3 regions of the Streptomyces sp. NPDC002573 genome follow, and region 3 is predicted to be linked to each of the others. Evidence: riboswitches for the same ligand, from Rfam matches in the RefSeq annotation. Region 3 holds a riboswitch; each other region holds the start of a gene.
The links. A riboswitch is a leader RNA that binds a small molecule or an ion and turns the genes downstream of it on or off. The one in region 3 is predicted to bind cyclic di-AMP.

Region 1: linked by a shared signal. The riboswitch ahead of ACFYX0_RS00910 (NlpC/P60 family protein) and the one ahead of ACFYX0_RS01720 (transglycosylase SLT domain-containing protein) in region 3 are both predicted to bind cyclic di-AMP.
Region 2: linked by a shared signal. The riboswitch ahead of ACFYX0_RS10975 (transglycosylase family protein) and the one ahead of ACFYX0_RS01720 (transglycosylase SLT domain-containing protein) in region 3 are both predicted to bind cyclic di-AMP.

What each region holds. Positions count from the first base shown of each region.
Region 1 is NZ_JBIARC010000001.1:197,846-207,678, forward strand. Features, by position in the region: gene ACFYX0_RS00900 (peptidoglycan DD-metalloendopeptidase family protein) at 1-1,112, shown strand, start outside; gene pcrA (DNA helicase PcrA) at 1,168-3,690, opposite strand; cyclic di-AMP (ydaO/yuaA leader) riboswitch at 3,943-4,112, shown strand; gene ACFYX0_RS00910 (NlpC/P60 family protein) at 4,121-5,296, shown strand; gene ACFYX0_RS00915 (tellurite resistance/C4-dicarboxylate transporter family protein) at 5,437-6,405, shown strand; gene ACFYX0_RS00920 (hypothetical protein) at 6,383-6,736, opposite strand; gene ACFYX0_RS00925 (NlpC/P60 family protein) at 7,186-8,238, shown strand; gene ACFYX0_RS00930 (response regulator transcription factor) at 8,262-8,987, opposite strand; gene ACFYX0_RS00935 (PspC domain-containing protein) at 8,984-9,833, opposite strand, start outside.
Region 2 is NZ_JBIARC010000008.1:145,814-155,646, forward strand. Features, by position in the region: gene ACFYX0_RS10950 (glycoside hydrolase domain-containing protein) at 1-457, shown strand, start outside; gene ACFYX0_RS10955 (SurA N-terminal domain-containing protein) at 663-1,316, shown strand; gene ACFYX0_RS10960 (nucleoside triphosphate pyrophosphohydrolase) at 1,408-2,469, shown strand; gene ACFYX0_RS10965 (cytochrome P450) at 2,725-4,044, shown strand; gene ACFYX0_RS10970 (transglycosylase family protein) at 4,319-5,326, shown strand; cyclic di-AMP (ydaO/yuaA leader) riboswitch at 5,537-5,704, shown strand; gene ACFYX0_RS10975 (transglycosylase family protein) at 5,709-6,404, shown strand; gene eno (phosphopyruvate hydratase) at 6,711-7,997, shown strand; gene ACFYX0_RS10985 (septum formation initiator family protein) at 8,098-8,574, shown strand; gene ACFYX0_RS10990 (DUF501 domain-containing protein) at 8,652-9,287, shown strand; gene ACFYX0_RS10995 (Ppx/GppA phosphatase family protein) at 9,284-9,833, shown strand, end outside.
Region 3 is NZ_JBIARC010000001.1:360,384-370,216, reverse strand. Features, by position in the region: gene fahA (fumarylacetoacetase) at 1-510, opposite strand, end outside; gene ACFYX0_RS01735 (ATP-grasp domain-containing protein) at 734-1,996, shown strand; gene ACFYX0_RS01730 (FAD-dependent oxidoreductase) at 2,081-3,283, shown strand; gene ACFYX0_RS01725 (HAD family hydrolase) at 3,856-4,722, shown strand; gene ACFYX0_RS01720 (transglycosylase SLT domain-containing protein) at 4,784-5,293, opposite strand; cyclic di-AMP (ydaO/yuaA leader) riboswitch at 5,298-5,498, opposite strand; gene ACFYX0_RS01715 (polyprenyl synthetase family protein) at 6,325-7,335, shown strand; gene ACFYX0_RS01710 (outer membrane lipoprotein carrier protein LolA) at 7,703-8,980, shown strand; gene ACFYX0_RS01705 (ABC transporter ATP-binding protein) at 9,028-9,833, shown strand, end outside.

The DNA of each region.
Region 1 (9,833 bases), 160 kb from region 3:
GGACCCAGCAGTGGGACTGGGGCACGCAGGGGGTCGACACGGGGGCGTACGACGCCACTCAGTGGAACTCGGGCGGCACCGCCGAGCACGAGGCGCACGACCGGCAGACGGCGGCGCACTTCGATCAGGCCGAGTTCTTCGACCCGTCGGCGACGCAGACCTTCGAACACCCCCAGACACAGGTCTTCGACACCGCCGACGCCTACGACCACCAGGCCACCTCCGCCTTCGAACAGCTCCCGTACGAGCAGCACGACGCCACGGACGACGAGCCGGAACCCCCGTACGAGCCGTCCGACGACGCGGCCCTGCTCGACGACCAGGAAGAGACCGCTCCCGCGCCGGCCTCACGCGCCGCGTCCCGCACGGCCGGCCGGTCCCGGCGCCGTACCCCGGCGAAGCGCTCCGCGCTGCTGACCGTCGCCGTGCCGTCGGCGTGTGTGATGGGGGTCGCCGGGATCGCCGCCGCGACCGTCGGCGTGGGCGGCGGGAGCGACGCCAAGGACACGACGGCGAGCGCGCCCGACGCGGCGCCGGTCAAACCCTCCGCCGCGAACGTCAAGCTGGACTCCCAACTGCAGAACCTGTCCGCGGGCGCGAACGACTTCGCGGACCGGGCGAGCCGTACGCAGCAACGTATCGACCTCAAGGCCGAGCAGGCCGCCGAGCAGAAGAAAGCGGCGGCGGAGGCGGCCCTCAAGGAGCGGCTGCGCCCGAAGTTCGTGCTGCCGGTCACCCAGAAGGGGCTCAGCGCCTACTTCGGCCAGGCCGGGGTCAACTGGATGTCGGTGCACACCGGCATCGACTTCCCCGTCTCGTACGGCACGACGGTCATGGCCGCCACCGACGGCACCGTCACCACGAAGTGGAACAGCGCCTACGGCAACATGATGATCGTGACGGCGAAGGACGGCACGGAGACCTGGTACTGCCACCTCTCCAGCTACCGCGTCGCGTCCGGGGCGGTCGTGAAGGCCGGCCAGCCGATCGCGTACTCCGGCAACTCGGGCAACTCCACCGGCCCCCATCTGCACTTCGAGGTGCGGCCGAACGGCGGCGCCGCGATAGACCCGCTGCCCTGGCTGCGCAGCCACGGGCTGGACCCCACCTGATCGAAGACCCACAGAGGAGAGCCTCTGCCGTGCGGCGGGGGCTCTCCTGTGTGCCCTACAGCTTCTCCACCGGCGCGTACCGCAGCAGCAGCCGCTTCGGCTTCGTGTCCCCGAAGTCGATCGTCGCCTCCGCGTTCAGGCCCGTGCCCTTCACGCCGACCACCGTGCCCAGGCCGAACTGGTCGTGCGTGACGCGGTCGCCGACCGCCAGGGAGACCACCGGCCGCTCCGTCGCACCACCCCGGCGCGTGGCGAAGCCGGACGCGCCGGCGGCCGAGGACCGCGACCGGGCCGACGAGAGCGACGAGGACAGGGAGGCCGCCACACCCGAGACGGGACCCGAGGAGACGGGCGCGGACGAGCCGCCCGTCCGCTTCCACTCCACGTGCTGGTCCGGGATCTCCTCCAGGAAGCGCGAGGGCGGGTTGTACGAGGGCTGGCCCCAGGCGCTGCGCATGGCGGACCGGGTGAGGTAGAGCCGCTCCCGCGCGCGGGTGATGCCCACGTACGCCAGGCGGCGCTCCTCCTCCAGTTCCTTGGTCTGGCCGAGCGCGCGCATGTGCGGGAAGACGCCGTCCTCCATGCCGGTCAGGAAGACCACCGGGAACTCCAGGCCCTTCGCGGTGTGGAGGGTCATCAGCGTGATGACGCCGCCGCCCTCCTCCTCGTCGGGGATCTGGTCGGAGTCGGCGACCAGGGCGACCTGCTCCAGGAAGTCGGACAGCGTGGCCGCCGGGGTGCCGGCCCCCGGTGCCGCCGCGGCCTCGCCGCGCTCCTGCTCGAACTCCAGGGCCACGGCGGCGAGTTCCTGGAGGTTCTCGATGCGGGTCTCGTCCTGGGGGTCGGTCGAGGCCTGGAGTTCGGCCAGATAGCCGGTGCGCTCCAGGACGGCTTCCAGGACCGTGGCCGGGCCCGCGCCCGACTCCACGATGGTCCGCAGGTCCTCCATCAGCGCGTTGAACCGCTTGACCGCGTTCGTCGAGCGGGCCGCCATGCCGTACGCCTCGTCCACGCGGCGCAGCGCCTGAGCGAAACTGACCTTCTCCCGCTGGGACAGGGCGTCGATCATCGCCTCGGCGCGCTCGCCGATGCCCCGCTTCGGCACGTTCAGGATGCGCCGCAGCGGAACGGAGTCCTCTGGGTTCGCCAGCACCCTCAGATAGGCGAGGACGTCCCGGACCTCCTTGCGCTCGTAGAAGCGGACGCCACCGACGACCTTGTAGGGCAGGCCGACGCGGATGAAGACCTCTTCGAAGACACGGGACTGGGCATTGGTGCGGTAGAAGACGGCGACGTCGCCCGCCTTGGCCTCGCCCCGGTCGGTGAGGCGGTCTATCTCGTCGGCGACGAACTGCGCCTCGTCGTGCTCCGTGTCGGCGACATAGCCGGTGATCCGCGCGCCCGCGCCCGCGTTGGTCCACAGGTTCTTGGGACGGCGCGACTCGTTGCGCTCGATGACCGCGTTGGCGGCACTCAGGATCGTCTGTGTGGAGCGGTAGTTCTGCTCCAGGAGGATCGTGGTGGCGTCCGGGTAGTCCTCCTCGAACTGGAGGATGTTGCGGATGGTGGCGCCGCGGAAGGCGTAGATCGACTGGTCGGCGTCACCCACGACGCACAGCTCGGCAGGCCGGAGGTCGTCCTCGCCCGGCGGCACGTCCACGGGGTGCCCGGAGGTGCCGACCAGCTCGCGGACCAAGGCGTACTGCGCGTGGTTCGTGTCCTGGTACTCGTCGACGAGGACATGGCGGAAGCGGCGGCGGTAGTGTTCGGCGACGTCCGGGAAGGCGCGCAGCAGGTTGACCGTCGTCATGATCAGGTCGTCGAAGTCGAGGGCGTTCGCCTCGCGGAGCCTCGACTGGTACAGCGCGTAGGCCTGGGCGAGGGTCTTCTCGAAGCCGTCGGCGGCCTGGGCTGCGAAGTCCTCCTCGTCGATCAGCTCGTTCTTCAGGTTGGAGATCTTGGCGCTGAACGACTTGGGCGGGAACCGCTTGGGGTCGAGGTCCAGGTCGCGGCAGACGAGCGCCATCAGCCGCTTGCTGTCGGCGGCGTCGTAGATCGAGAAGGAGGACGTGAAGCCGAGCTTCTTGCTCTCGCGGCGCAGGATGCGGACGCACGCGCTGTGGAACGTCATCACCCACATCGCGTTCGCGCGCGGGCCGACGAGTTGCTCGACGCGCTCCTTCATCTCGCCCGCGGCCTTGTTGGTGAAGGTGATCGCGAGGATCTGCCCGGGATGCACGCCCCGCTCGGCCAGCAGATAGGCGATGCGGTGGGTGAGCACCCGGGTCTTGCCGGAGCCGGCGCCGGCGACGATGAGCAGGGGGGAGCCGGCGTGCACGACCGCCGCGCGCTGGTTCTCGTTCAGCCCCTCGACCAGGGCCCGGGGGTCGAGGACCGGGCGGGGCGCGCCGTCGCGGTAGTGGGTGTCCCGGGTCGGCGGCACGTCGAAGTGCCCGCCGAACAGATCGTCCGGAACCGGCTCCGGAGCGTGATCGTCCTCGGGCGGCGGGGGCTCCCCCTCCGGGGCCGAGTCGGCCTGGAGGTCCGCCAGGAAGCTGTCGTCAAAGAGGCTGCTCATCGCTCTCCGAGTCTAGGGTGCCCCACCGACAACCGACCGCCGTCCCGGAAACTCCACACTCGGACCGGCTCCGCGCCTCACCTGTCACCATACGGGCCTGCCTGCTCACGGTACGCGCCCGAAGCGAGGGTCTGTAGTCAAGATCACGGAAATGTATCGGGCATATCACGCATCAACCTTCACAGGAGCCACAACAGTTGGCTAGCGTGCCGGGCGGGCCGCACGACCCCCACCGGCGAACGTCGCCGGGTCGCGCGGCCTCCGCCGAGTCCGGTGCGCCCTGCGGCAGCCGGAGCCGGGGACCCACCCGACCTGGGGTGAATCGGCCACGCGTCCTGGGGGACTTGGCCGTAGGGCACACACCTTCCGAACCACCCGCCCGAACCCGACAGCTAACCCGGTAGGCGGTGTACGGAAGGAGACGCCTTTCATGGCGCCGCACCGCAAGTCCCGCCCCTCGGGCCCACGCATCGCGGGCATACGCACCCCCGCCCTCGCGACGGCGGCCCTGACCTCCGTGGCGCTGCTCTCGCAGACGGCCCAGGCCGCCCCCTCCACCGACGGCAGACCCAGCATCGAGGAGGTCGAGAAGAAGGTCGACGACCTCTACCGCCAGGCGGAGTCGGCCACCGAGAAGTACGACGCCGCCAAGGAGCGATCGGCCGAGCAGCGCAGGCACGTCGACAAGCTCCTCGACGACGTGGCCCAGCGCACACAGAAGCTCAACGACGCGCGCGAGGAGCTCGGTTCGTTCGCCGCCGCGCAGTACCGGACCGGGGAGGCGGCCCCCGACACGGCCACCTTCCTGCTGGCCGACAACCCCCAGGACTACTTCGACCAGACACAGCTGATGAGCCGGCTCACCGGCCGTCAGAAGGAAGCGGTCGACCAGTACGCCACCGCCCAGGCCGCCACGATGAAGAAGCGGCAGGAGGCCGCCGACAGCCTCCGGACGCTCGACGAGTCGCAGACGGCCCTGCGGACGGCCAAGACGGACGTCCAGGACAAGCTCTCCGCCGCACGCCGGCTGCTGTCCGACCTGAACGCCCAGGAGAAGGCGCGGCTCGCCGCGCTCGAGAAGAAGAAGCAGGAGGAGGCCCAGCGCCAGGCGGAGGCGCTGGCCCGGCAGCAGGCGGCCCAGCAGAAGGCGGCCCAGCAGCAGTCCTCGTCGAGCACCTCGAGCGGCTCCTCGGGGTCCTCCACCACGGCCCCCTCCGCGGGGTCCACCGCGACGGGCTCCTCGTACGCCACGAAGGCGGAGAAGGCCCTCGCCTTCGCCCGCGCGCAGATCGGCAAGCCGTATGTGTGGGGCGCGACGGGCCCCGGGTCCTACGACTGCTCGGGCCTGACCCAGGCAGCCTGGAAGGCCGCCGGGGTCACGCTGCCGCGCACCACGTACGACCAGGTGAACGTCGGCACGACGGTGCCGCTCGCCGACGCCCAGCCGGGCGACCTGATCTTCTTCTACGACGACATCAGCCACGTAGGCATGTACATCGGCAACGGCATGATGATCCACGCCCCCAAGCCGGGCGCCTATGTCCGCGAGGAGTCGGTCTACTACGGCGGCGCGTCGATCATCCACAGCGTGGTGCGACCGGCCTGAGTCCTACGGCGCCGGGTGCCGCGGGCGGCACCCGGCGCACGAGGTCGTCTGCGGGGTTCACGCGCGCGTGGGGTTGTTTTCGGGCTCCACGCGCGCGTGGCCCGTACGCAAGCCGGGCGCGCGTCCTTAGCATCGGGCGCATGTCTGGCACCTCCGCGCTCCGCACCCGGTGGGCGCAGCGTCCGCCCGCCACCGGGGCCGCCGTGATGGCGACCGGCATCCTGTCGATCGGGCTGCACCAGGCCGGGTACGAGCTGCTCTCCCGTATCGCCCTCGTGCTGGCGGGCGTCGCCTGGCTGGGAGTGGCCGCCGTCATCGCACTGCGGCTGCTGGGGGCGCGCCTGGAGTGGCCGGTCAACTCCCCGGCCGCGCTCGCGGTGGTCCCGGCCACCACCGTGCTGGGCACCCGGTTCGCGCTCCTGGGCCGGCCGCAGCTCGCCGAGGCGCTCTTCGTACTGGCCCTCGTGCTGTGGGCGGTTCTGGTCCTCCCGGTCGTACAGGACTGGGAGCGCGGTATGTCCGGGGTGGTGTTCCTCGGCTGTGTGGCGGCGGAGGCGATCGCGGTGCTCGGGGCGGTGCTGGCCGCGGCCCTACGGGTGCCCTGGATCGCCCATCTGGCGCTGGTGTTCTTCTGGTTCGGGCTGGTGTTCTACCTGATCGGGCTGTGGTGCTTCGACCGGCGACAGGTGGCGGTCGGCGCGGGCGACCAGTGGGTGGCGGGCGGTGCGGTGGCCCTTTCCGCGGTGGCCGGGACACGGCTGATCCGCGCCGCCCACTCCGGCCTCTACCTCTGGAACGTCGACGACACCGGCGTCCTGCGGAGCGTCACCATCGCCCTCTTCGCCCTCGCCTTCGCCTGGTACTGCGTACTGGCGACGGCCGAGCTGCGCCGGCCACGCCCCGGTTACGACGTACGGCGGTGGTCGACCGTCTTCCCGATGGGGATGACGGCGGTGGCGGCGCTGTCCGTGGCCGGCGCCCTCAACGCGTCCTGGCTGCGCGGCCCCGGTCAGGTGCTGCTGTGGATCGCGGTGGCCGTCTGGTGCGCGGTCCTCGTGGGAGCCGCCGGGTCCCTCGCGGGCAGCGTCAGGTCCACAGCACGGCGATGAAGATGTTCACCGTGGTCAGCGCGCCGACCAGGGCGAAGAGGGGCTTCTCGACCCGCTCCTCGTCGCGCTTCACATAGACCAGGCCGAGGATCACGATCAGCAGGGCCAGCTTGATGCCGATCTTGATGGTGTTGATGTGGTGGTGCTCGGCCTGATTGAGGCCGACCAGCGCCACGCCCGTGACCAGCATGGTCAGCGCACCGTGCAGCATTCCGGGCACGAAGCGGGCCGTGCCCCGGCCCATCGCCTTCATCTGGGTCAGGAAGCCGCCGAGGAGCGCGGCGATGCCGACGATGTGCAGGCCGACGAAGAGATGGATGAGTACGTCCATGAAGCCGGAGCCTAGTGAGGGACACGGAAGACTCTGACACCGGGCCACGGGGTGTGACGGCGGCTACAGCGGTGCGAGCTCCGGGAGGTGGCACCGGGACACCGTGAGCGCGCATATATGCGGCCTATAGCACTCCGCGATGTCCCTGTGTCGCGGAACTACCGCATCGGTCATCGCACAGTGTGAAGTCGGCGGCCTCGGAACGGGATCGCGCTCGCATACGGTCACCGTCAGTCCGCTAGAGCCACTTCCGTACATTGCGTCACGGTGCGGTCACGGTCCGGTTTAGCGTCCTCCACCAGGTGACCGGCTCCCCACAGCCGCCCGCGCCAGGGCGGCCGCCGGAGACCACCGCCGAGAAGGTCCGGCGGCGGCCTGCTCCCCCTGTGCGGGCCGCCGCCGGACGCGTGGTCGCCCCGGCGGTCGTAGGAAAGGACGTGACGGTTCAGGTGGCAGCGCACCGAAAACCCAGGCAGCGTTCGCTCGGCGGGACCACGGTCCGGACCGCCGTCACGATCGCCCTCGCGGGAGCGGCGACCGCGACCGGCTTCGACGGCACCGGATATGCCGAGCCCCCGCTCTCCCCGGCCCAGGCCAAGGCCGAGGTCGACCGGCTGTACCGGGAGGCGGAGGTCGCGACCGAGAAGTACGACGGGGCGAAGGAGCAGGCGGCCGGCGCCCAGCGACGACTCAGCGCGCTGCGGGACGAGGCCGCGCGCCGCATGGACCGGCTGAACTCGGCCCGCGAGGCGCTGGGTTTCGCCGCCGCGGCGCAGTACCGCGGGGGCGGTGTCGACCCGACGGTGCGGCTCCTGCTCTCCTCGGATCCCGGGCAGTACCTCGACGACGCCGCGTTCGCCGAGCGGGTCGACGGCCGGCAGGCGGCGGCCGTGGCACGGGTGCGCGCGCAGTTGCGGGAGATCGAGCGGCTGCGCGGAGCCGAGCGCGTGGAACTCGCCTCGCTGACCTCGCGCCAGGCGGAGCTTCAGCGGCAGAAGCGGACGGTCACCGAGAAGCTCGGCGAGGCACGGTTGCTGCTGTCCCGGCTGACGGAGAGCCAGCGCGCACAGGTCGCGGAACCCGCGTCCCGGTCCGCGGGGCGCGGCCTCCTCGGGGCCGTGCCGGCGTCGCAGGCCGCCGCGGAGGCACCCGACGCCCGGGCGGCGGCCGCGCTGTCGTACGCGTACGGCAAGCTCGGCAGCCCCTATGTCTGGGGCGCCACCGGGCCCAACGCCTTCGACTGCTCCGGGCTGGTGCAGGCCGCGTACCAGTCGGCGGGCGTCTCACTGCCCCGGACGACCTACGCCCAGATCGATGCGGGCCGCCGCATCCCGCGCTCCGCACTCCTGCCCGGCGACCTCGTGTTCTTCTACTCCGGGGTCAGCCATGTGGGGATCTACGTGGGACACGGCCAGATGATCCACGCGCCGAACCCCTCGGCGCCCGTACGACTGGCGCCGATCGACGAGATGCCGTTCGCGGGGGCCACCCGGGTGGTGTGACCCCGGCTCCGGGCGACGGCCCGTCAGACCAGTCGGCGTGCCGTCGCCCAGCGGGTCAGTTCATGACGGTTGGACAGCTGGAGCTTGCGCAGCACCGCCGAGACATGGGACTCGACCGTCTTCACCGAGATGAACAGCTGCTTGGCGATCTCCTTGTACGCATAGCCGCGGGCGATGAGGCGCAGGACCTCGCGCTCGCGCTGGGTGAGACGGTCGAGGTCCTCGTCGACGGGCGGGGCGTCGGTCGAGGCGAAGGCGTCGAGGACGAAGCCGGCCAGCCGCGGGGAGAAGACGGCGTCGCCCTCCTGCACGCGGAAGATCGAGGCGACGAGGTCCGTGCCGGTGATCGTCTTCGTCACGTAACCGCGGGCACCGCCGCGGATCACCCCGATCACGTCCTCCGCCGCGTCCGAGACGGACAGCGCGAGGAACCGGACCGGCCGTTCGGCGTCCGCCGTCAACGCGGCACAGCGGCGCAGCACTTCGACACCGCCGCCGCCCGGGAGATGGACGTCGAGGAGCACCACCTCGGGCCGTGTCTCGGTGATCACCGACACCGCCTGGTCGACGTCCGCGGCCTCCCCCACGACCTCGACGCCGGTCCGCTCGGTCTGTCCGATCTCCGCCCGGACTCCCGTACGGAACATACGGTGGTCGTCGACGAGCACGACCCGCACGCGCCGCTCCCCCGTGCCCTCGCCCGCCCGCTCCGGCTCCACCGGGCCGGCCGGCTCGTTCGCGTCGCTCATGTCGTAGTCTCCGCCCTCTCCATCTCCAGCTCGACCTCCGTGCCGCCCCCGGGCACCGCGCGCAGCCGTGCGGTGCCGCCGTGCCGCTCCATGCGGCCGATGATCGATTCTCTGACACCCATACGGTCCGTGGGTATCGCGTCGAGGTCGAAACCGGGGCCCCGGTCGCGGACGGACACGAACACGGTCCTGCCCTCGACCTCGGCGTAGACCTGGACGGCGCCGCCCTCGCCACCGTACTTGGCGGCGTTCACCATCGCTTCGCGCGCGGCCTGCATCTGCGCGCTCGTCCGCTCGTCGAGGGGGCAGTCGCCCACGATGACGACCTCGATGGGGACACCGTGCTTGTCCTCCACCTCCGCCGCGTTGCGCCGGACGGCGTCCGCCAGGGTCCGGGGCTCCTCGTCCTCGTCCTTTCCGGTGCCCTCCGGCTTGTAGAGCCAGGCGCGCAGGTCGCGCTCCTGGGCGCGGGCGAGGCGGCGCACCTCGCCCGCGTTCTCCGCGTTGCGCTGGATCAGGGTCAGGGTGTGCAGCACCGAGTCGTGGACATGGGCGGCGACCTCAGCGCGCTCCTGGGCACGGATGCGCATCAGCCGCTCCTCGGACAGGTCCTGGGACATCCGCACCAGATACGGTCCGGCGAGCAGCGCTATGCCGACGAGGACCGCGAGCGCCGCCTGCAGGACGGAGCCGAGATGGGCCGCGGAGCCCTGCAGCACGAAGATGCCGGAGACGCCGGCGGTGACGAGCAGCACACCCGCCGCGGCGCGCAGCAGGGTGAGGGTGCGCCGGCGGCCGCCGACCTCCATCCAGCGGGCCCGCCGTGCGTTGTCCGCCTGGCGCCAG
Region 2 (9,833 bases), on a different contig from region 3:
CGCCGCCAACGCCACCTCCCTCGGGACGAGCGACGCCTCGGACGCGGTGGCCAAGGCGTCGGCGCTCGGCATCAAGGCCGGCAGCCCGATCTACCTCGACATGGAGCCGTACGACATCACCGACACGTCGTGCAACAACGCCGTGCTGGCCTATGTGCGCGCCTTCGACAAGCAGTTGCACGCCAAGACCTACCGGGCCGGCTTCTACGGCTTCACCAGCTCCAGCGCCAAGGCCATCGCCACCGCGAAGGACAAGACGGACCTGCCGGGCAATCTCTGGTACGCCCTGTGGGACAAGAGCTACACCACCACCACGGACTGGCCGTGGGGCTCCACCCAGTACACCGGCCACAGCCGTGGCCACCAGTACATGGTCAACAGCAAGGAGACCCGCGGGGGTTACACGCTCACCGTCGACCGTGACGCCTGGGACGCGCCCGTCGCCATCACCGGCTGAACCCGCCCGAACCGGCCGCAGGGGCGGGACCGGGGGTCCGGGCGGCGGCCGGGCGACCGGCGAAGTGAGTGGCGCGCATGTGACGACGGTGCCCGAAGTCCCGGTGAATCGTTGGTCGTACGGGTTGGCCAGAGCTGGGCCACTGCCTACCATCGATCACCGCAAGACCTTGTGCACCGTCGCACAATCTCCTCGGGAGGCCACCTTGCACCGCCGTCGCACCGCGATCGCCGTCAGCGCCGCCCTCGTCGCGGCCCCCGTCCTCACCGCGTGCGGTGAAACCGAGCACCCGGGTGCCGCGGCCGTCGTCGGGGGCGAGCGGATCACGATCGCCCAGCTGGAGGGCCGGGTGAAGGAGGTGCGCGCGGCGCAGCGCGCCGCCACCCCGGACGACACCCAGTACCAGCAGACGATCGCCCGGACCAGCGGCCTCGCCCGCGACACGCTCCACAGCCTGGTCCTCGACCGGGTCCTGGACCGCGCGGCCAGGGACGCCGGCGTGTCGGTCAGCCGCCGGGACGTCGAACAGATGCGCACGAACCTCGAACAGCGGGCGGGCGGCGCGCGGGCGCTGCAGTCGATCTGGCTGGAGCAGTACGGGGTGGCGCCCCGGCGCATCGACGACAACCTGCGCACCGAGGTCCAGGCGCAGAAGCTGTCCGCCGTGCTTGGCGCCGACATGAGCACGACGGATGGCAAGGCCACGTTCTGGAAGGCGATGGCTCAGGCGTCCAAGGAACTGAACATCGACCTCAATCCGCGCTACGGCACCTGGGACGTGCAGAAGAGCAGCCGGGTGGACGCGAAGACGCCCTGGGTCAAGGAGGCCACGGCGGCCGCGGCACCGCAGCCGGCGTAGCGGGGAAGACCGGCGGCGGAGCCCGGCACGGCCGCGCGCCGGTCTGTGGAAAACTTCCGGGGCCGTCGGTGCCGTGGGTTACGTTCGAAGGGTGAACGCAACCAGCTTCGAAGGCGCCCCCGACCAGGGCCGGGACGCGGCGGCATCCGCCGCCCCCGGCCGGGTCGTCCTGCTCACCACCAGCCACCGGGTCGCCCCCGGGCTGCTGTCCTGGCCCGCGTGGCAGGCGCTGCGCGACGCCGACCGGGTGCTGTGCGCGGACGGCGCGCATCCGCAGCTGCCGTATCTGCGTGAGGCGGGCATAGCCGTCGAGCAGGGTGCCCCGAGCGCCCAGGACCTGGTCGACGCCTGTGCCGGCGGCCGCACGGTGGTCGTCGTCGCGACCGGCGAGGGCGAGCCGCACCTCACCGACGGCCTCGCCCGGCTCGCGGGCTCGGGCCGGGTGCGGATGCCGGACCTGGAGCTGCTCCCCGCCTCCTACGATCTTCCGGGCGCTCGACTGCTCGACCTGGTGCAGGTCATGGACCGCATCCGGGCCGAGTGCCCCTGGTCCTCGCAGCAGACCCACAAGGGCCTCGCCAAGTACGGCATCGAGGAGGCGTACGAGCTGGTCGAGGCGATCGAGGCGGGCGACCGGGAGGAACTGCGCGAGGAGCTGGGCGACGTCCTGCTCCAGGTCGTCTTCCACGCCCGGATAGCCGAGGAGGACCCCGACGCCCCCTTCTCCGTCGACGACGTGGCGGGCGGCATCGTCGCCAAGCTGATCCACCGCCATCCGCATGTCTTCGGCGACGAGACCGCGACGACTCCGGAGGAGGTCAAGGAGCACTGGCTGCGCACCAAGGCGATCGAGAAGCAGCGCACATCGGTGACGGAGGGGGTGCCCCTGGGGCAGCCGGGTCTGGCCCTGGCGGCGAAGCTGTCCTCCCGGGTGCGCTCGGCGGGCCTGGACGTGCCGCTCCCGCAGGGCGAGGGCGTCGGCTACGAACTGCTGGCGCTCGCCGCGCACGCGGAGGCGGAGGGGGTGGACCCGGAGGCGGCCCTGCGCGCCGCCGCCCGCGCCTACCGCGACGCCGTACGGGCCGCCGAGGGACTCGGGCCCGGCACCAAGGAGACCGGGCCGGAGAGCGACGGGCTCGGGTCGGAGGTCTAGGAGCGGCTGCGGCGGGGAGTCGCCGGGGGCCGGGGAGCGGCGGGTTCGGGTCGGTGGTCTGGGAGCGGCTGCGGCGGGGAGTCGCCGGGGGCCGGGGAGCGGCGGGTTCGGGTCGGTGGTCTGGGCGCAGCCGCCGCAGCAAGCCGCCGGGGGCCGGGAGCCGGGGTCGAGGCCGGCGGGCTCGTCGGCCGAAGCCCCGGGGTCGAGGGCGGACCTGGCAGGGCGGGCCCGGGCGGCCGTGGATACCGTCGGGGAGTGACCGACCAGCACCAGCCCGCCCGCCCCGCTTCCACCCCCGGCCCCGAACTCTTCACCTGGGAGTTCGCCGCCGACCCCTACCCCGCCTACGCCTGGCTCCGCGAGCACGCCCCCGTGCACCGGACGCGGCTGCCGAGCGGTGTGGAGGCCTGGCTGGTCACCCGTTACGCCGACGCCAAGCAGGCCCTGGCCGACCAGCGGCTCAGCAAGAACCCGGCACACCACGACGAGCCCGCGCACGCGAAGGGCAAGACCGGCATCCCCGGCGAGCGCAAGGCCGAGCTGATGACGCACCTGCTCAACATCGACCCGCCGGACCACACCCGGCTGCGCCGGCTGGTCTCCAAGGCGTTCACGCCCCGCCGCGTAGCCGAGTTCGCGCCCCGGGTGCAGGAGCTGGCCGACCAGCTCATCGACCGGTTCGCGGACCGCGGGTCCGCCGATCTCATCCACGAGTTCGCCTTCCCGCTCCCCATCTACGCGATCTGCGACATGCTCGGCGTCCCCCGCGAGGACCAGGACGACTTCCGGGACTGGGCGGGCATGATGATCCGCCACGGCGGAGGCCCCCGGGGCGGGGTCGCGCGGTCCGTGAAGAAGATGCGCGGCTATCTCGCCGACCTCATCCACCGCAAGCGCGAGGCCCTGTCCGAGACGCCCGGCCCCGGCGAGGACCTCATCTCAGGGCTCATCCGCGCCTCCGACCACGGCGAGCACCTCACCGAGAACGAGGCCGCCGCCATGGCCTTCATCCTGCTCTTCGCCGGGTTCGAGACCACCGTCAACCTCATCGGCAACGGGACCTACGCCCTGCTCACCCACCCCGAACAGCGGTCCCGCCTCCAGACCTCGCTCAGCTGCGGCGAGAGGGACCTGCTGGAGACCGGCGTCGAGGAACTGCTGCGCTACGACGGCCCGGTCGAGCTGGCCACGTGGCGGTTCGCGACCCGGCCGCTCTCCATCGGCGGGCGGGACATCGCCGCCGGTGATCCCGTCCTCGTGGTGCTCGCCGCCGCGGACCGGGACCCTGAGCGGTTCACCGAGCCCGATGTGCTCGATCTCTCCCGCCGTGACAATCAGCACCTCGGCTACGGGCACGGGATCCACTACTGCCTCGGTGCGCCCCTCGCCCGGCTGGAGGGACAGACCGCCCTCGCCACGCTCCTCACCCGTCTCCCGGACCTGCGACTCGCGGTGGATTCCACCGATTTGCGCTGGCGCGGAGGGCTCATTATGCGCGGATTGCGCACGCTTCCGGTGGAGTTCACCCTGATTCCGGAGGAAGATCACCGCCGTACCGCCGGTGCCGCGGAATGAGGTGGCGGACACGCCGATGGTCACAGAAAAGTGACAGTTTCTCAGCTCCGTAATCTTCACGTGATCTGTGCTGCATTAACTTGTGACAAGTGATCCGCTGCGGATACCTTCACGCATCAACGAGGCGGAACTCCACATCCGCCGCGTCGGCCCCTGCTGTCGTGTGAAAGGCAACCGCATGCTCTCCGGGAACGGTCGACACCGTCGCCCCCGCCAGGCTCCGGCACTTCTTGTCGCCGCAGGGGTCACCGGCTCAGCGATCGCCATCCCGCTCTTGGCCGCCACCGGCGCGAGCGCGGCCAGCGGCACGACCTGGGACCGGGTCGCGGAGTGCGAGAGCGGTGGCGCCTGGAGCGCCGACCACGACAACGGCCGCTACGGCGGACTCCAGTTGACGCAGGAGGACTGGGACAAGTACGGCGGCCTCGAGTTCGCCACCAGTCCCGACCAGGCGAGCCGCTCCCAGCAGATCGCAGTCGCCGAGAAGATCCTGGACAAGCGAGGCGTCTCCGCGTTCGGTACCTGCGGCACGGTCGCCGGCCTGGGCCAGGACAAGGCCGCGGCGGACGTCGACACGGGCGTGGGCGACCACCCCTCCGGCGGCGGCGCCGTCTTCTTCTCGGACACCGGGGTCGGCTTCGGGTCGTCCGATACGTCTGACGAATCCCACTCGTCCAAGTCGCACCATTCGTCGGGAGCATCGGACTCGGCCAAGCCGTCGGGCTCGTCGGACTCGCCGTCGACGTCGCCTTCGTCGTCCCCGTCCTCCTCCGGGTCGCCGTCGTCCTCCTCCTCTCCCTCCTCGTCCGACTCCGACTCCCCCTCGACCTCGCCGTCCTCCCCGTCGTCCTCGACGGCGACGGACGACTCGACCGGGGACGACGAGGACGGCAACGGATCGGACGACCTGCTCGGCACGCTCTCGGCCACGACGAAGAGCGACCAGTCGGACAAGGTCGCGCAGAACGGGGCGTCTTCGGCCTCGGGTGCCGGCCGCCACCGCGGCGACAGTGCCGACGAGGGCGACACGGACGGCCGCAGCGGCGAGTCGGCCGGCCGTCATGCCTCGCGCGGCTCCGCTGCCGGGCGCGAGACCGCCGACGACTCGTACCTAGTCCGTCTCGGAGACACCCTGTCGGGCATCGCCGACTTCCTTGACCTCAAGGGTGGTTGGCACGCGCTGTACGACGCGAACAAGCAGGAGATCGGCGCCGACCCCAACCACATCATGCCCGGTCTGAGCCTTGTGGTGACGGCTGGACTGGCCGGCGACGAGTCCTGAGCAGTCGTCCGAACTGCCGTCCCGACGGCGCCATTTCACGCCCCGCTTCGCGCTGAATGTCCGGTTTGGCGAGAGTGAGATATGAGTCTCATAAGCCCTGATCGTCTTTGAAATTCGGCGCGTCGCCTGCTTACGGTCGTGACCGCTCGCCACAGCGGGCCCCGACGGTCGCAACGCCGAATCCTGCCAGCGGCCGTGCGGGAACAGTCGACGCTTCGAGCGCCGTAGGCAGGAGCGGGGGACCCAAGGTAAGTGCCGCGCCCGGGAGTTGACCGGGTGCGGCTAGGGGTGGAGCCGCGCGCCGGGGAGGCGTGCGGCCGGGCAACTCAACCGGCCCGAACCCGACAGCTCACCTCGCAGGCGTCGGTGAGGGGATCGAACCATGCTGTGTTCCGGCAAGGGAAAGCACCGCCGTCCGTCCAAGGCCGTCCGCGCCATCGCGCTCGCCGGTGTCACCGGCGCCGCCGTCGCCGGCCCGCTGATGGCGGCCGGCAGCGCCTCCGCCGCCACCGCCTCCCAGTGGGACGCCGTCGCGCAGTGCGAGTCCGGCGGCAACTGGTCCATCAACACGGGCAACGGCTTCTACGGCGGCCTGCAGTTCACCAACTCGACCTGGGCCGCGTACGGCGGCACCGCCTACGCCGCGCGCGCCGACCTGGCCTCCAAGGGCGAGCAGATAGCCGTCGCCGAGAAGGTCCTCGGGGGTCAGGGCAAGGGTGCCTGGCCGGTCTGCGGCACCGGTCTGACCAGCGCCCCCTACAACGGCGCCGCGGCCTCCACGGGCAGCTCCACCGGTTCCGGCAACTCCGTGAAGAGCACCACCACCCGCTCGACCGAGCCGCAGGCGGCCAACCGTTCCGCGCAGCGTCCGGCCGCCAAGAAGACCGTCACCACGCCGACCGGCAAGAAGGTCAAGAAGGGCGACGGCGAGTACAAGGTGGTCAAGGGCGACACCCTCAGCTCGATCGCCGAGAAGCACCACGTCCAGGGCGGCTGGGAGAAGCTGTTCCAGCTGAACAAGGACATTGTCGAGAACGCCGACCTCATCTACCCGGGCCAGCAGCTGCACCTGAAGTGACGGCTGTCCGGCGGTCGGCCCGCGGCCTCCCCCGAGCCGCGCCCCTCACGGTCGGCACCCCCTGAGGACCGCCCCCGTCCCCACGGGCTCCCCGCTCCGATGCGTATACCCCCGAACGCATCGGAGCGGGGCTCTTTGCTTCGGCGTCCCTTCTTCGTCACCCGCTCTTTGTTCCGGGATCGAACAATGTGTACCGTCACCCTGTCCGCGGGACGGTCGGTCGGCTGGCCGATGCCCCGGGACGGTTAGGCTCTAGTCGCAAGGCACACCAGCCCCGCACTTTCAGCGTCACATTCCACGAAGGAGATGCTCGTGCCGTCCATCGACGTCGTCGTAGCCCGGGAAATCCTGGACTCCCGAGGCAACCCCACGGTCGAGGTCGAGGTCGGCCTCGACGACGGCAGCACGGGTCGTGCCGCCGTTCCGTCCGGCGCCTCCACCGGCGCCTTCGAGGCCATCGAGCTCCGCGACGGCGACCCCAACCGCTACCAGGGCAAGGGTGTCGAGAAGGCCGTCCTCGCGGTCATCGAGCAGATCGGCCCGGAGCTCGTCGGCTACGACGCCACCGAGCAGCGCCTGATCGACCAGGCGATGTTCGACCTGGACGCCACCGACAACAAGGGCTCGCTCGGCGCCAACGCCATCCTCGGCGTCTCCCTCGCCGTGGCCCACGCCGCCTCCGAGGCCAGCGACCTCCCGCTCTTCCGCTACCTGGGCGGCCCGAACGCGCACCTGCTGCCGGTGCCGATGATGAACATCCTGAACGGCGGCTCGCACGCCGACTCCAACGTGGACATCCAGGAGTTCATGATCGCCCCGATCGGCGCGGAGTCCTTCTCCGAGGCCCTGCGCTGGGGCACCGAGGTCTACCACACCCTCAAGAAGGTGCTGAAGGGCAAGGGCCTGTCCACCGGCCTCGGCGACGAGGGCGGCTTCGCCCCGAACCTCGGCTCCAACCGCGAGGCCCTCGACCTCATCCTCGAGGCCGTCAAGCAGGCCGGGTACGTCCCCGGTGAGCAGATCGCCCTCGCCCTCGACGTCGCCGCCTCCGAGTTCTACAAGGACGGCAAGTACCTCTTCGAGGGCAAGGAGCGCTCCGCCGCCGAGATGACGGAGTACTACGAGGAGCTCGTCGCGGCCTACCCGCTCGTCTCCATCGAGGACCCGCTGTTCGAGGACGACTGGGCCGGCTGGAAGGTCATCACCGACCGCCTCGGCGACAAGGTCCAGCTCGTCGGCGACGACCTGTTCGTCACCAACCCCGAGCGCCTCGCCCGTGGCATCGAGGAGGGCACCGCCAACGCCCTGCTGGTCAAGGTCAACCAGATCGGTTCGCTGACCGAGACCCTCGACGCCGTCGAGCTGGCCCAGCGCAGCGGCTTCAAGTGCATGATGTCCCACCGCTCCGGCGAGACTGAGGACGTCACCATCGCCGACCTGGCCGTCGCCACCAACTGCGGCCAGATCAAGACCGGTGCCCCGGCCCGCTCGGAGCGCGTCGCCAAGTACAACCAGCTGCTGCGCATCGAGGAGATCCTCGACGACGCCGCGGTGTACGCCGGCCGCAGCGCGTTCCCGCGCTTCAAGGGCTGAGCACGCAGGGCAACGCCTTAGCCAGTCGTCCGTACGTCCCCGTACGCGGTCCCGTACCGTGTGCGGGGACGTACGCACGTGTGAAGGGGAGGCGGAAGACATGGCCGTGAAGGACCGTGACCGGTTCTCCACCGCGACCAGGCTGCGGCTGCTCGGCGAGCAGACGGCGGCCCGGGTCTACCGTTCCCAGACCAGACGGCAGGCCCGCCGTTCCCGGCTCACGGGCCGGGCCGCGCTGCTCGCCCTGGTGCTGTGCTCGCTGATCGTGGCGCTCGCGTACCCGATACGGCAGTACGTCTCCCAGCGTGCCCAGATCGCCGGCCTGGAGCGGCAGCGCCAGGAGGCCCGCAACCGGGTCGAGCAGTTGCGCGACCTCAAGGCGCGCTGGCAGGACGACGCGTACGCGGAGCAGCAGATCCGGCAGCGGCTGCACTATGTGATGCCGGGTGAGACCGGGTACATCGTGGTCGACCCGGACCCGGCCAGGCAGTCCCGCGTGCACCGGACGGCCTTCGCACGCCCCTGGTACACCGGTGTCTGGGACGGGGTGGACAAGGCCGACGCCTCGGACCGGTGAACCCGCCGGACCCCGCCCGCCGTACCTGCCGGAGCCCGGCAGGGACACAAGAGAGACCAAGAGAGACTTCGTACCGCATGGAAACGCCCCCGCCGCCCACCCCGCCCACCGAGCCCACGGACGCGGATGTCGAGGCCATCCAGCAGCAGCTCGGCCGCACACCGCGCGGGCTGCGCGCGATCGCGCACCGCTGCCCGTGCGGGCAGCCGGACGTCGTGGAGACGGCGCCGCGGCTCCCCGACGGCACCCCCTTCCCGACGACGTACTACCTGACGTGTCCGCGCGCCGCCTCGGCGATCGGCACGCTGGAGGCCAACGGCGTCATGAAGGAGATGACGGAGCGCCTCGGGACCGACCCGGAGCTGGCCGCCGCCTATCGCGCCGCACACGAGGACTACATCGCCCGCCGCGACGCCATCGAGGTCCTGGAGGGCTTCCCGAGCGCGGGCGGCATGCCGGACCGGGTGAAGTGCCTCCATGTGCTCGTGGGCCACTCGCTGGCCGCTGGGCCGGGGGTCAACCCGCTCGGCGACGAGGCGATCGCGATGCTGCCGGAGTGGTGGCGCAAGGGGTCGTGCGTGTCGCCCGCGGGGCCGCCGCCCGGCGACGAGTGGGAGGTGGAGACGACGGACACCGGCTGGTTCGCCGTCCAGCCCGTCCAGGCTCCCGCCGCCGAGGAGGACCGGGCCGGCGAGAAGGAGAGGGGCAAGTGACACGCGTCGCCGCCGTCGACTGCGGTACGAACTCCATCCGGCTCCTGGTGGCGGACGCCGACCCCGCCACCGGTGAACTCGTCGAGCTGGACCGGCGGATGACCATCGTCCGGCTCGGCCAGGGTGTGGACCGGACCGGGCGGCTCGCCCCGGAGGCGCTGGAGCGCACGTTCGCCGCCTGCCGCGAGTACGCGGAGATCATCAAGGGGTACGGCGCCGAGCGGCTGCGTTTCGTCGCCACGTCCGCCTCCCGGGACGCGGAGAACCGGGACGAGTTCGTCCGTGGGGTCCTGGACATCCTCGGTGTCGAGCCCGAGGTCATCTCCGGCGACCAGGAGGCGGAGTTCTCCTTCATGGGCGCGACCAAGGAGCTGGCGGGCCGGGACGACCTCGCCAGGCCCTATCTGGTCGTGGACATCGGCGGCGGCTCCACGGAGTTCGTCGTCGGCGACGACCGGGTGGACGGTGCCCGGTCCGTCGACATCGGCTGCGTCCGGATGACGGAGCGGCATCTCGTGCACCACGGTGCCGTCACCGATCCGCCCA
Region 3 (9,833 bases):
TCCCTGGGGGCGTACGACGTCCGTGCCGGACACCACGACGGTTCCCGCCCGGCCGTGGTAGCCGATCGGCAGGTGCTTCCAGTTGGGGGTCAGGGAGTCCGCCGCGTCCGGGCGGAAGATCCGGCCGACGTTACGGGCGTGGTTCTCGGAGGCGTAGAAGTCGACGTAGTCCGCGACCTCGAACGGCAGGTGCAGGGTCACCTCGGAGAGCGGGAGCATCAGGGGCTCGAGGGTCTCCCGGTGCGCGGGCACCGTCACCCACGCCGTCAGCGCCCGGCGCACGTCCGACCAGGCGGTGCGGCCGGCGGCCAGCAGGGGGCCCAGCGAGGGCCCTGACAACAGGGGGGCGTACGGGGAGCCGAGCGCCTCGGCGGCGGCGCCCGCGTCGAGCACGTGGTCGCCCAGCCGGACGCCGACCCTCCGTTCGGCGGAGCCGACCGACGAGAACACGCCGTAGGGGAGGTTGTGCGGTCCGAAGGGGTCGCCCTCGGGGACGTCGAAGGGGGGCATGGGATGCTGCCTCGCTTTCGTGCACGTCAGCTGTGTCGTGCCTTGGGGGTGCGTTCCATGTGGTCGTCGCACACGTTACGGGTGAGTTCCCTGTCTTGGGCAGGGTCTAAAGAGTTCACAATGTCCGAATAGGCCTTGTCGGAGCGTCCAATTCCGGCTTAGCGTCCTTTGGGGACACGGACGGGGTGGGTCCGGTCCGTAGGGGGGACACGTGGGGGGACCCGTGGCCAGGAGCACCGGCGCGCCGTTCGACGCGGACCGTGAGGTGCCCGGGCTCATCGTGAAGTTTGGCGGCTATCCACTGCACCACGGTGGCGTGGGTGCCATCCGCAGCCTGGGGCGGCTGGGCATACCGATGTACGCCATCACCGAGGACCGTTACACGCCGGCCGCGGTCTCCCGCTATCTGCGGCGCGCCTTCGTGTGGCCGACCTCCGGGACGGAGGAACCGGAGCAGCTCGTGGAGGGCCTGCTGCGCATCGGGCGTCGTATCGGACGGCCGACCGTGCTCGTTCCCACGGACGAGGAGGCCGCCGTCCTGATCGCCGAGCATCAGGACGTGCTCGGCGGTCCCTTCCTCTTCCCGAAAGTGGATGCCAAGCTTCCGCGCCGTCTCGCCAGCAAGCAGGGCCTGCACGAGCTGTGTGTGGAACACGGCATCCCGAGCCCGCAGGCGGCCTTCCCGCAGTCGTACGACGACATCGTGCGGTTCGCCGAGAAGGCCCGCTTCCCGCTCGTGGCCAAGAACCGTGAGGCGTTCGTCCGCCGCGAGCGGCCCGCCGTGAACGGGACGACCAAGATCACCACTCCTGAGGGGCTGCTCACGCTGGCCCGCGACTGGGGTGAGCGCCCGGGCGTGATCCTCCAGGAGTATCTGCCGCGGGAGGAGGCCGAGGACTGGATCGTGCACGCGTACTTCGGCCAGGACTCCGCCCCGCTCGCGCTGTTCACCGGCGTCAAGGTCCGCTCCTGGCCGCCGCACGCGGGCATGACGGCGAACGCCTACGTCGTCGACAACCCGGAACTCGCCGACCTCGCGGCACGTTTCATCAAGCAGATCGGCTTCACCGGCATCGTCGATCTGGACCTGCGCTTCGACCGCCGCGACGGCCGTTACAAACTGCTCGACTTCAACCCGCGCATGGGCGCCCAGTTCCGCCTCTTCGAGAACGAGGCGGGGGTGGACGTCGTCCGCGCCATGCACCTGGACCTGACCGGCCGTACGGTTCCGGAGGGGGAACAGCGCGCCGGCCATCGGTACGTCGTGGAGAACATCGACCTGGCGGCCCTGCTGGCCTACCGGCGCAGCGGCTACACCACGCCGCACGCACCGGCCCGCGCCAGCGGCACGGAGCTGGCCTGGTTCGCGGGTGACGACCCGCGGCCGTTCTTCACGATGCTCGCACGCTTCGTACGGCCGGGCGCGAAGCATCTGTATCAGCTGTGGCGGACCAACCGCCGCGGTTCCACCACCGGTACGCGTTAGCGCGTACGAATCACCGCACCAGCACGCCCTGGTGCGTACTGCTCCACCACGAAGTAGGCATGTCGCGTCCTGGGGAGGGACTTCGTGATTCAACCGGTAGCAGTCATCGGCGCCGGGCCGTTCGGCCTGTCCACCGCCGCCCATCTGAGGGCGCGGGGTATCCCGGTACGCGTCTTCGGTGAGCCCATGGTGAGCTGGCGCGACCACATGCCCGAGGGCATGCTCCTGAAGTCGACCCCGGTCGCCTCGAACATCGACGCCCCCCAGAGCGGTCACACCCTGGTCGACTACTGCGACGCGGCGGGCATACCCCGGCTGGTGACCGACGAGGACATCATCCCGGTCGAGGCGTTCATCGGCTACGGTGAGTGGTTCCAGGAGAAGCTGGTGCCCGAGCTGGAGCGGGTCAGGGTCGTCTCCGTGGACCGCCGTCCGGGCGGCGGTTTCGACCTGAAGCTGGACTCGGGCGAGCAGTTCGCGGCGCGGGCGGTCGTGGTGGCCACCGGTCTGTCGGGCCTCGCCCACCTCCCGCCGGAGCTGGCCGCCGCCGCGGTGGACGGCCCCACCCCCGCGGGACCGGTCTCCCACAGCTCCCAGCACCATGACCTGACCCGGTTCTCCGGCAAGGAGTTGGTGGTCATCGGCGCGGGGCAGTCCGCCCTGGAGACGGCCGCGCTCGCGGCCGAGGCGGGCGCCCGGGTGCGGGTGATCTCGCGGGGCGAGGGCAGGGTGGCCTTCGGCGCGCCCCCCTGGGAGCAGCCGAGGCTCCGTCCCGAATCGCCGTTCGGGCGTGCCTGGTCCCTGTGGGCGTTGAGCTACTACCCGCAGCCCTACCGGTTCCTCCCGGACCAGACCCGTCACTACCTGGTGCGCCGGGTTCTCGGCCCGCTCGGCGCGTGGTGGCTGCGCGACCGCTTCCAGAGCAAGGTGCAGGTGCGTGAGGTTGCCCGGGTGGTCGGCGCCTCTGCGTCGGACGGCAGCCCCGTTCTGACGATCCGGACGCACGCGGGGCGCACGGAGGAACTCACCGCGGACCATGTGATCGCCGCCACCGGCTACCGCGTGGACATCGCTGCGATGGATTTCCTGGGCCACGAGCTGCGCACGCAACTTGCGGTGAGCCGGGGCACGCCGAGGCTCGGCGCGGGCTATGTGTCCTCCGTGCCGGGCCTGTACTTCACGGGCCTGCCCGCGGCGTCCTCGTACGGCCCGGTGATGCGCTTCGTGTGCGGCACGGAGTTCGCCTCGCCCCGGCTGGCGAAACACCTGGCCGCGGTGCACGGCTGAGGGCGCGAGGCCGGGCCGGCCGGGGATCGACGGACGACGGGCTGGGGGGTGGCATCGCCACGCCCCAACCCGTCGGCGTGGTGCGGGCGCACGAGAACGCGCCATCGTCTGCCACCACAGCGCGTACAACTCCTCGGAGGAGTCCCGCACGGGAGACGTACTCCCGCACTGCCGCTCCAGGGACCCACCAGGGTGTGGTCTCGTCACCCGCGACCGGCGGTTCCAGGACACCGGTTCGTCCTACCCGCCGTTCCGCGTCGTGCGGCCGTACGCACTCCGGGTGGCCGTTCGTGCGCTGGGGCGCCGGCTGTTGGACGCGGGCGCCTGAGCGCCCGATGCGTGCACCGGCCGCGCGTGGTGCTGCCGCGCGCCGGGTGGGTCTGCGGTGCGGTCCCGGGGCCGAAGGGCGGGGCCAGTACCGGGGCGGGGCGTGCCGGGGCAGGGTGTGGTCGTGTTCCGGACAGGGCTGGGCAACTCCGGTTCCGTGTTACGGGAGTTCGGTGGGCACGGGATACCGGACGTCGTCCGGTTCGCGCCGAGTCGCTGGGGCGTTCCATCCGTATTCTCTGATCATGGCCGCACCGCTCGCATATTCACTCATCGCCACTGACCTGGACGGAACGCTGTTGCGTCACGACGACACGCTCTCCGACCGGTCAAGGGCCGCGCTGGCGCGGGCCTCCGCGGCAGGCGCACAGCACCTGGTCGTGACAGGGCGCCCGGCGCCCAGGGTGCGGCCGCTGCTCGACGACCTCGGCAGCACGGGGCTCGCGGTGTGCGGGCAGGGCGCGCAGGTCTACGACGCCGGTACGAACCGGCTGCTGTTCTCCGTCACCCTGGACCGGGAGTTGGCCGAGACCGCACTCGGCAAGATCGAGGCCGAGGTGGGGCAGGTGTACGCGGCGGTGGACCAGGACGGGGTGGACGGGCTCACGCTCATCGAACCCGGCTACCGGATGCCGCATCCCACCCTGCCCGCGGTACGGGTCGAGCGGCGCGACGACCTGTGGTGCGAGCCGATCAGCAAGGTGCTGCTGCGCCATCACGCCCTGTCGGACGACGAGTTGGCGACGGCGGCCCGCGCGGCGGTGGGCTCCCTGGCGACGGTCACCATGTCCGGGCCGGGCACCGTCGAGCTCCAGCCGTGCGGCATCACCAAGGCGACGGGGCTCGCGCTGGCGGCCGGCCATCTGGGGCTGGGGCCGTCGGAGACCATCGCCTTCGGCGACATGCCCAATGACATCCCGATGTTCGACTGGGCCGCGCACGGGGTGGCGATGGCCAACGCCCACCCCGAACTCAAGGCTGTGGCGGACGAGATCACCACGTCGAACGAGGACGACGGCATCGCCGTCGTCCTCGAACGAATCTTCGCCGGTCACCGGCCGCCGGCCGACAGCGCCGGCCGGCGCCCCGCCGGCTATTACCAGGCCTACTGATCGGCTGCCGGGCCCACCGGTGGGGTGTCAGGTTCCTACCGGCAGGCGACCGACAGGCCTCCTAGTAGGCACTGTTGACGTTGTCGATCGAGCCGTACCGGTGGGCGGCGTAGTTGCACGCGGCCGTGATGTTGGCCACCGGGTCGTAGGGATCGAACGACGTGCCGGGCACGTGGTACGCGGCGAAGGTCGGGTCGATGATCTGGAGCAGGCCCTTGGAGGGGATTCCCTTGCGGGCGTTGGAGTCCCAGAGGTTGATGGCTCTCGGGTTGCCGGACGACTCGCGCATCACGTTGCGGTAGATGCCGTTGTACGTGCCGGGGATACCGTGCTGGGCCATGACATCCAGCGACTGACGGATCCAGCTGTCGAGGGTGGTGCCTCGGGTCTTCACGACGGTGACGGAGGTGACGTTCCCCGGCTTGCCGGGCGCGGCGGAAGCGGCGGTCGCTCCCATGACCGGCAGGGCGAGAAGGGCGGCACCCGTCCCCGCGATTGCGAGGGCACGGGTGAGACGGGCGGCCTTGGAGCCACGGTCCCGACGGCGTGCGGGCAGTGCGAAAGCGGACATGTCGCGTTCCTCTCCTGCGCCTGCGAGGTGAGCTGTCGGGTTCGGGCGGGGAGGTGCCCGGCTGTGTCCTCGATGCCGAGGCCACGGTTTCACCCCTAGCCGTTCCGGTGTGGTGGCCGGACCGGCGGCTTACCTGGGTCCCCCGCTCCTGCCGTCATGGGTCGAAGGGCTTCCGAGTGGTGGCAGGATTCGGCGTTCCGCTCGGATCGAGGGGAAGGTATGCGATAGCACATGTCGGAAACAAGCCTTCAAGTCGCACTCCATCCGTATTGACCTTGAAGTGCGGGAATAAGATCGGTGATCCGGATTGTTGAGCCAGGCTCAAGTTGCTATTAGCAAAGCCGGAGTTGGCGGAACGTTCGCGGTGACGCGCATGTCGAGCATGTGAGCTATTTCACTGCCACTCCCGTGATCGCCACCGGCACTTCATTGCATAAGTGCTTAATTCGGACAAAACGACCAGGCCTCATGCGGTCCGGCTCGGGCGCCTCGAGTGGGTCGGGGCTGCTCGTGCGGCCTGGACTCCCTTGTCGGCAAGGGGTGTTCTCGGGATTCGCCCGGCTGGGAGGGGTGAGCCTCCGGTCGGCGCGTGCGGCGTACGCGGGCGGGTGGGTGTAGTGGAGTTGCTGGGAGTGCGGGGGAGTCGCAGGGGGCATCCGGTGGCTGAAAAGGGGTGCTCCGGGGGGCGGGGTGGTGATGCGCGAGGAGAGTGGAGGGGTGCCCGGCGCCCGCGAGCCCAGTGGGCAAATGGTGCGATTCATGACGTAAAAGGTGCTTTTCGCTTATGTCAGCGAATGTCTGTTCGTATCAGATGATCAAGAACATACCGTTCGTGATCCGATACCGCCCGGCCTGGAACAGTGGGCGCTCGTGGTGATCGAAACGTGACCGGATACGCTGACTTGAGTGATGGCGGCGACAGATCGACAAACTCGACAAGTCACGTCGACGAACGGCGTCATCGACCAAGTGACCGTCCTTGAGACCGACCGTGTGAGCGTCAGCAGACGTCAGCAGACAGGAGACCCCACGTGACCGTCGTCGGGCCGTTCGGGCTGAGCGTGCGGGACCAGGCTCTGGAAGCCGATGTCCAGGCCGGATTGGCGGCTGTCGAGGAAGGGCTGCTCGAGGCCACCAAGAGTGAGGTGCCCTTCATCACGGGGGCCGCGCAGCACTTGGTGCGTGCGGGTGGGAAGCGGTTCCGGCCGCTGCTCGTGATGCTCGCGGCACAGTTCGGCGATCCGTACGCGCCCGGGATCGTGCCCTCGGCCGTGGTCGTGGAGCTGACCCATCTCGCCACCCTCTACCACGACGATGTGATGGACGAGGCCGAGGTGCGGCGCGGGGTGGACAGCGCGAACACCCGCTGGGGCAACTCGGTGGCGGTCCTCACGGGTGACTTCCTGTTCGCGCGGGCGTCGCACATCCTGGCCGATCTCGGCCCGGAGGCGGTCCGGATCCAGGCGGAGGCGTTCGAACGCCTGGTCACCGGTCAGATCCTGGAGACGGCGGGTCCGCGGGACGGCCGTGACCCCGTGGAGCACTATCTCGACGTCCTCGGCGGCAAGACCGGCTCGCTGGTCGCGGTGGCATGCCGCTTCGGGGCGATGATGTCGGGCGCCGACGAGACGGTCGTGGACGTGCTCACGCAGTACGGCGAGCGGCTGGGCGTGGCGTTCCAGCTGGCCGACGACGTCCTGGACATCGCCTCCGACTCGCACGAGTCCGGGAAGACGCCCGGCACGGACCTGCGCGAGGGCATCCCCACCCTCCCGGTGCTGCGTCTGCGCGAGCGCGCGGAGCGCATGGGGCTGGCGGAGGACATCGCCCTGTGCGAGCTGCTGGACTCCGACCTCACCGACGACGCCCGGCACGCCGAGGCCCTCGCCCGGCTGCGCGCACACCCGGCCCTGGAGCAGGCGCGCCGCGACACGGTCCGCTATGTGGAGGACGCCCGCTCGGGTCTGGCCCCGCTGCCGGAGTGCGGTGCGAAGGCGGCCCTGATGGAGCTGTGTGACGCGGTGGTGCACCGGGCGGGCTGACACCGCCCGCGTGTCACCCTCGCAGGGGACCTTCGGGTCCACTCGTCGTGGGAGCCGTATGACCCGGGCCCCGGGGTTGGATCGGGTCCAGGCCGAGATCAGTTCCGTACCCGTACCCGTACCCGTACCCGAAACCGCCCGGCCGGCGCCCCTCCCCGTAGAACCCCTACGGGTCGGGGCAGGTGCCGTCTCCCCGATGTCATACCCCAGGATTACGCGGAGTTGAGCCCGCGGGCTGACGCTTCTGCCGGGCCGATTTGGTCAGATGGGGGACACCACCTCAAAGGAGTTCGGGTGAGAATGGCGGCACAGGGGTGGACCAGGGCACAGATGGTAGGCCGCCGCCGACGACGGAGGTAAGGCACACATGGCACCGTACGAATCCGACGGCAGCACGCCCGCCGGCGAGGCCGAGGACGTACGCGACGGGCGGCGCACCGCCGCACGGTACGTCGTCCCGGTCGCGGTGGTGGGAGTGGCGGCCGCGACCATCGGGCTCGTCCCGGCGTTCGCCGGATCCGGTGACCCGGATCTGCCGAAGATCAGCGCCCAGCAGCTCATCGAGAAGATCGCCAAGTCGGACGTCCAGCAGCTGTCCGGCACGGTGAAGATCAGCACGGACCTGGGCCTGCCCAACCTGGGCGGCCTGGAGAGCAGTCTCGCCTCGGGCGCACTCTCGCAGGGCGCGGGCGGCAAGAGCGGCTCGGCCGCGGACCCGAGCGCCAAGCTGCTGGAGCTGGCCACCGGCACGCACACCGTGCGCGTCGCCGCCGACGGCCAGGACAAGCAGAAGATCTCCCTCATGGAGAAGGCCGCCGAGTACAGCGTCATCCGCAACGGCGACCAGGTGTGGACCTACGACAGCGCGTCCAACGAGGCCTTCCACGCGACCGGCGCGGGCGACCACAAGGGCGCGAAGGCGGCGCCCGAGGACATGCCGGCCACGCCGAAGGACATGGCCGAGGAGGCCCTCAAGGCCGCCGACAAGACGACGTCGGTCACGGTCGACGGCACCGCGCAGGTCGCGGGCCGCGACGCGTACAAGCTGCTCATCCGGCCCAAGCAGTCGGGTACGACGGTCGGTGCCATCAGCATCGCGGTCGACGCGAAGACGGGACTGCCGCTGAAGTTCACCCTGACCCCGGCGTCGGGCGGCGCGGCCGTCGTCGACGCGGGCTTCACCGAGGTGTCGTTCAGCAAGCCGGCCGCGTCGGCGTTCACCTTCACGCCGCCCAAGGGCACCAAGGTCACCCAGGGCGACGACCTGAAGGACGAGGGCAGGGCGCCGTCCCACGGCACCGAGAAGTCGGCGCACGGCGACTGGAAGGCGGCGCGCGGCTCCGAGAAGGCGGTGCCCGGCACCGAGCCGAAGACCATCGGCGAGGGCTGGAACTCCATCTACGTCCTCGACTCGGGCAGCAAGGGCGGCGTGCCCTCGGGCACCTCGTCCAAGGGCGACGCGTCCAAGGGCGGCGCGGTCGCCGGTTTCCTGGGCTCCCTGGGCGACCACGTCAAGGGCAAGTTCGGCTCGGGCACGGTCTTCTCGACCCGCCTGGTCAACGCCCTGATCACGGACAACGGCAAGGTGTACGTGGGCGCGGTCACCAAGGACGCGCTGGTGAAGGCGGCCGACGCGGGGAAGTAGTCCCCCCGCGCGGCACGGATGGCTGGAGCAGGGGAGCAGGAGAGTCCATGGAGGAACTGCCCGCCGGGGAAGGGGAGTCGCACGGCTCCGGGGCGACGGTGAGCGACCCGGGCTCCCAGGAGGCCCCCGAGGCCGAGGAGGCCCCGGTCATCGCCACGCGTGCCCTCACCAAGCGCTACCGCGGCGGGCAGCTCGCCGTGGACGGACTCGATCTGACCGTCCCGGCGGGCAGCGTCTTCGGCTTCCTCGGGCCGAACGGCTCGGGCAAGACCACCACCATCCGCATGCTGATGGGCCTGATCGAGCCCACCTCGGGCACGGCGCGCGTGCTGGGGCGGCCCATGCCCCGCGCCTCGCGCGCCGTGCTCCCGCACGTCGGCGCCCTCATCGAGGGCCCGGCGCTCTACGGCTTCCTCTCCGGCCGCGGCAACCTCCTGCGCTACGACTCAGCCGACCCCACCGCCGACCCGCGCACCCGGCGTGCCCGGGTCGGGACCGCGCTGGACCGGGTGGGCCTCTCGGCGGCGGCTGGCAAGAAGGCCAGGGCGTACTCCCTGGGGATGAAGCAGCGCCTGGGCCTCGCGGCCGCCCTGCTCCAGCCCCGCCGCCTTCTCGTCCTGGACGAGCCGACCAACGGCCTCGACCCGCAGGGCATGCGGGAGATCCGCTCCCTCGTCAGGGAACTGGCGTCCGAGGGCACGACCGTCTTCCTCTCCTCCCATCTGCTCGACGAGATCGAACAGGTCTGCACGCACGCCGCCGTGATGGCGCAGGGCCGGCTGATCGCGCAGGGCGCGGTGGCGGACCTGGCGGCCGGGGCGCGCGGACGTCTTGTCGTCACCACCCCGGACAT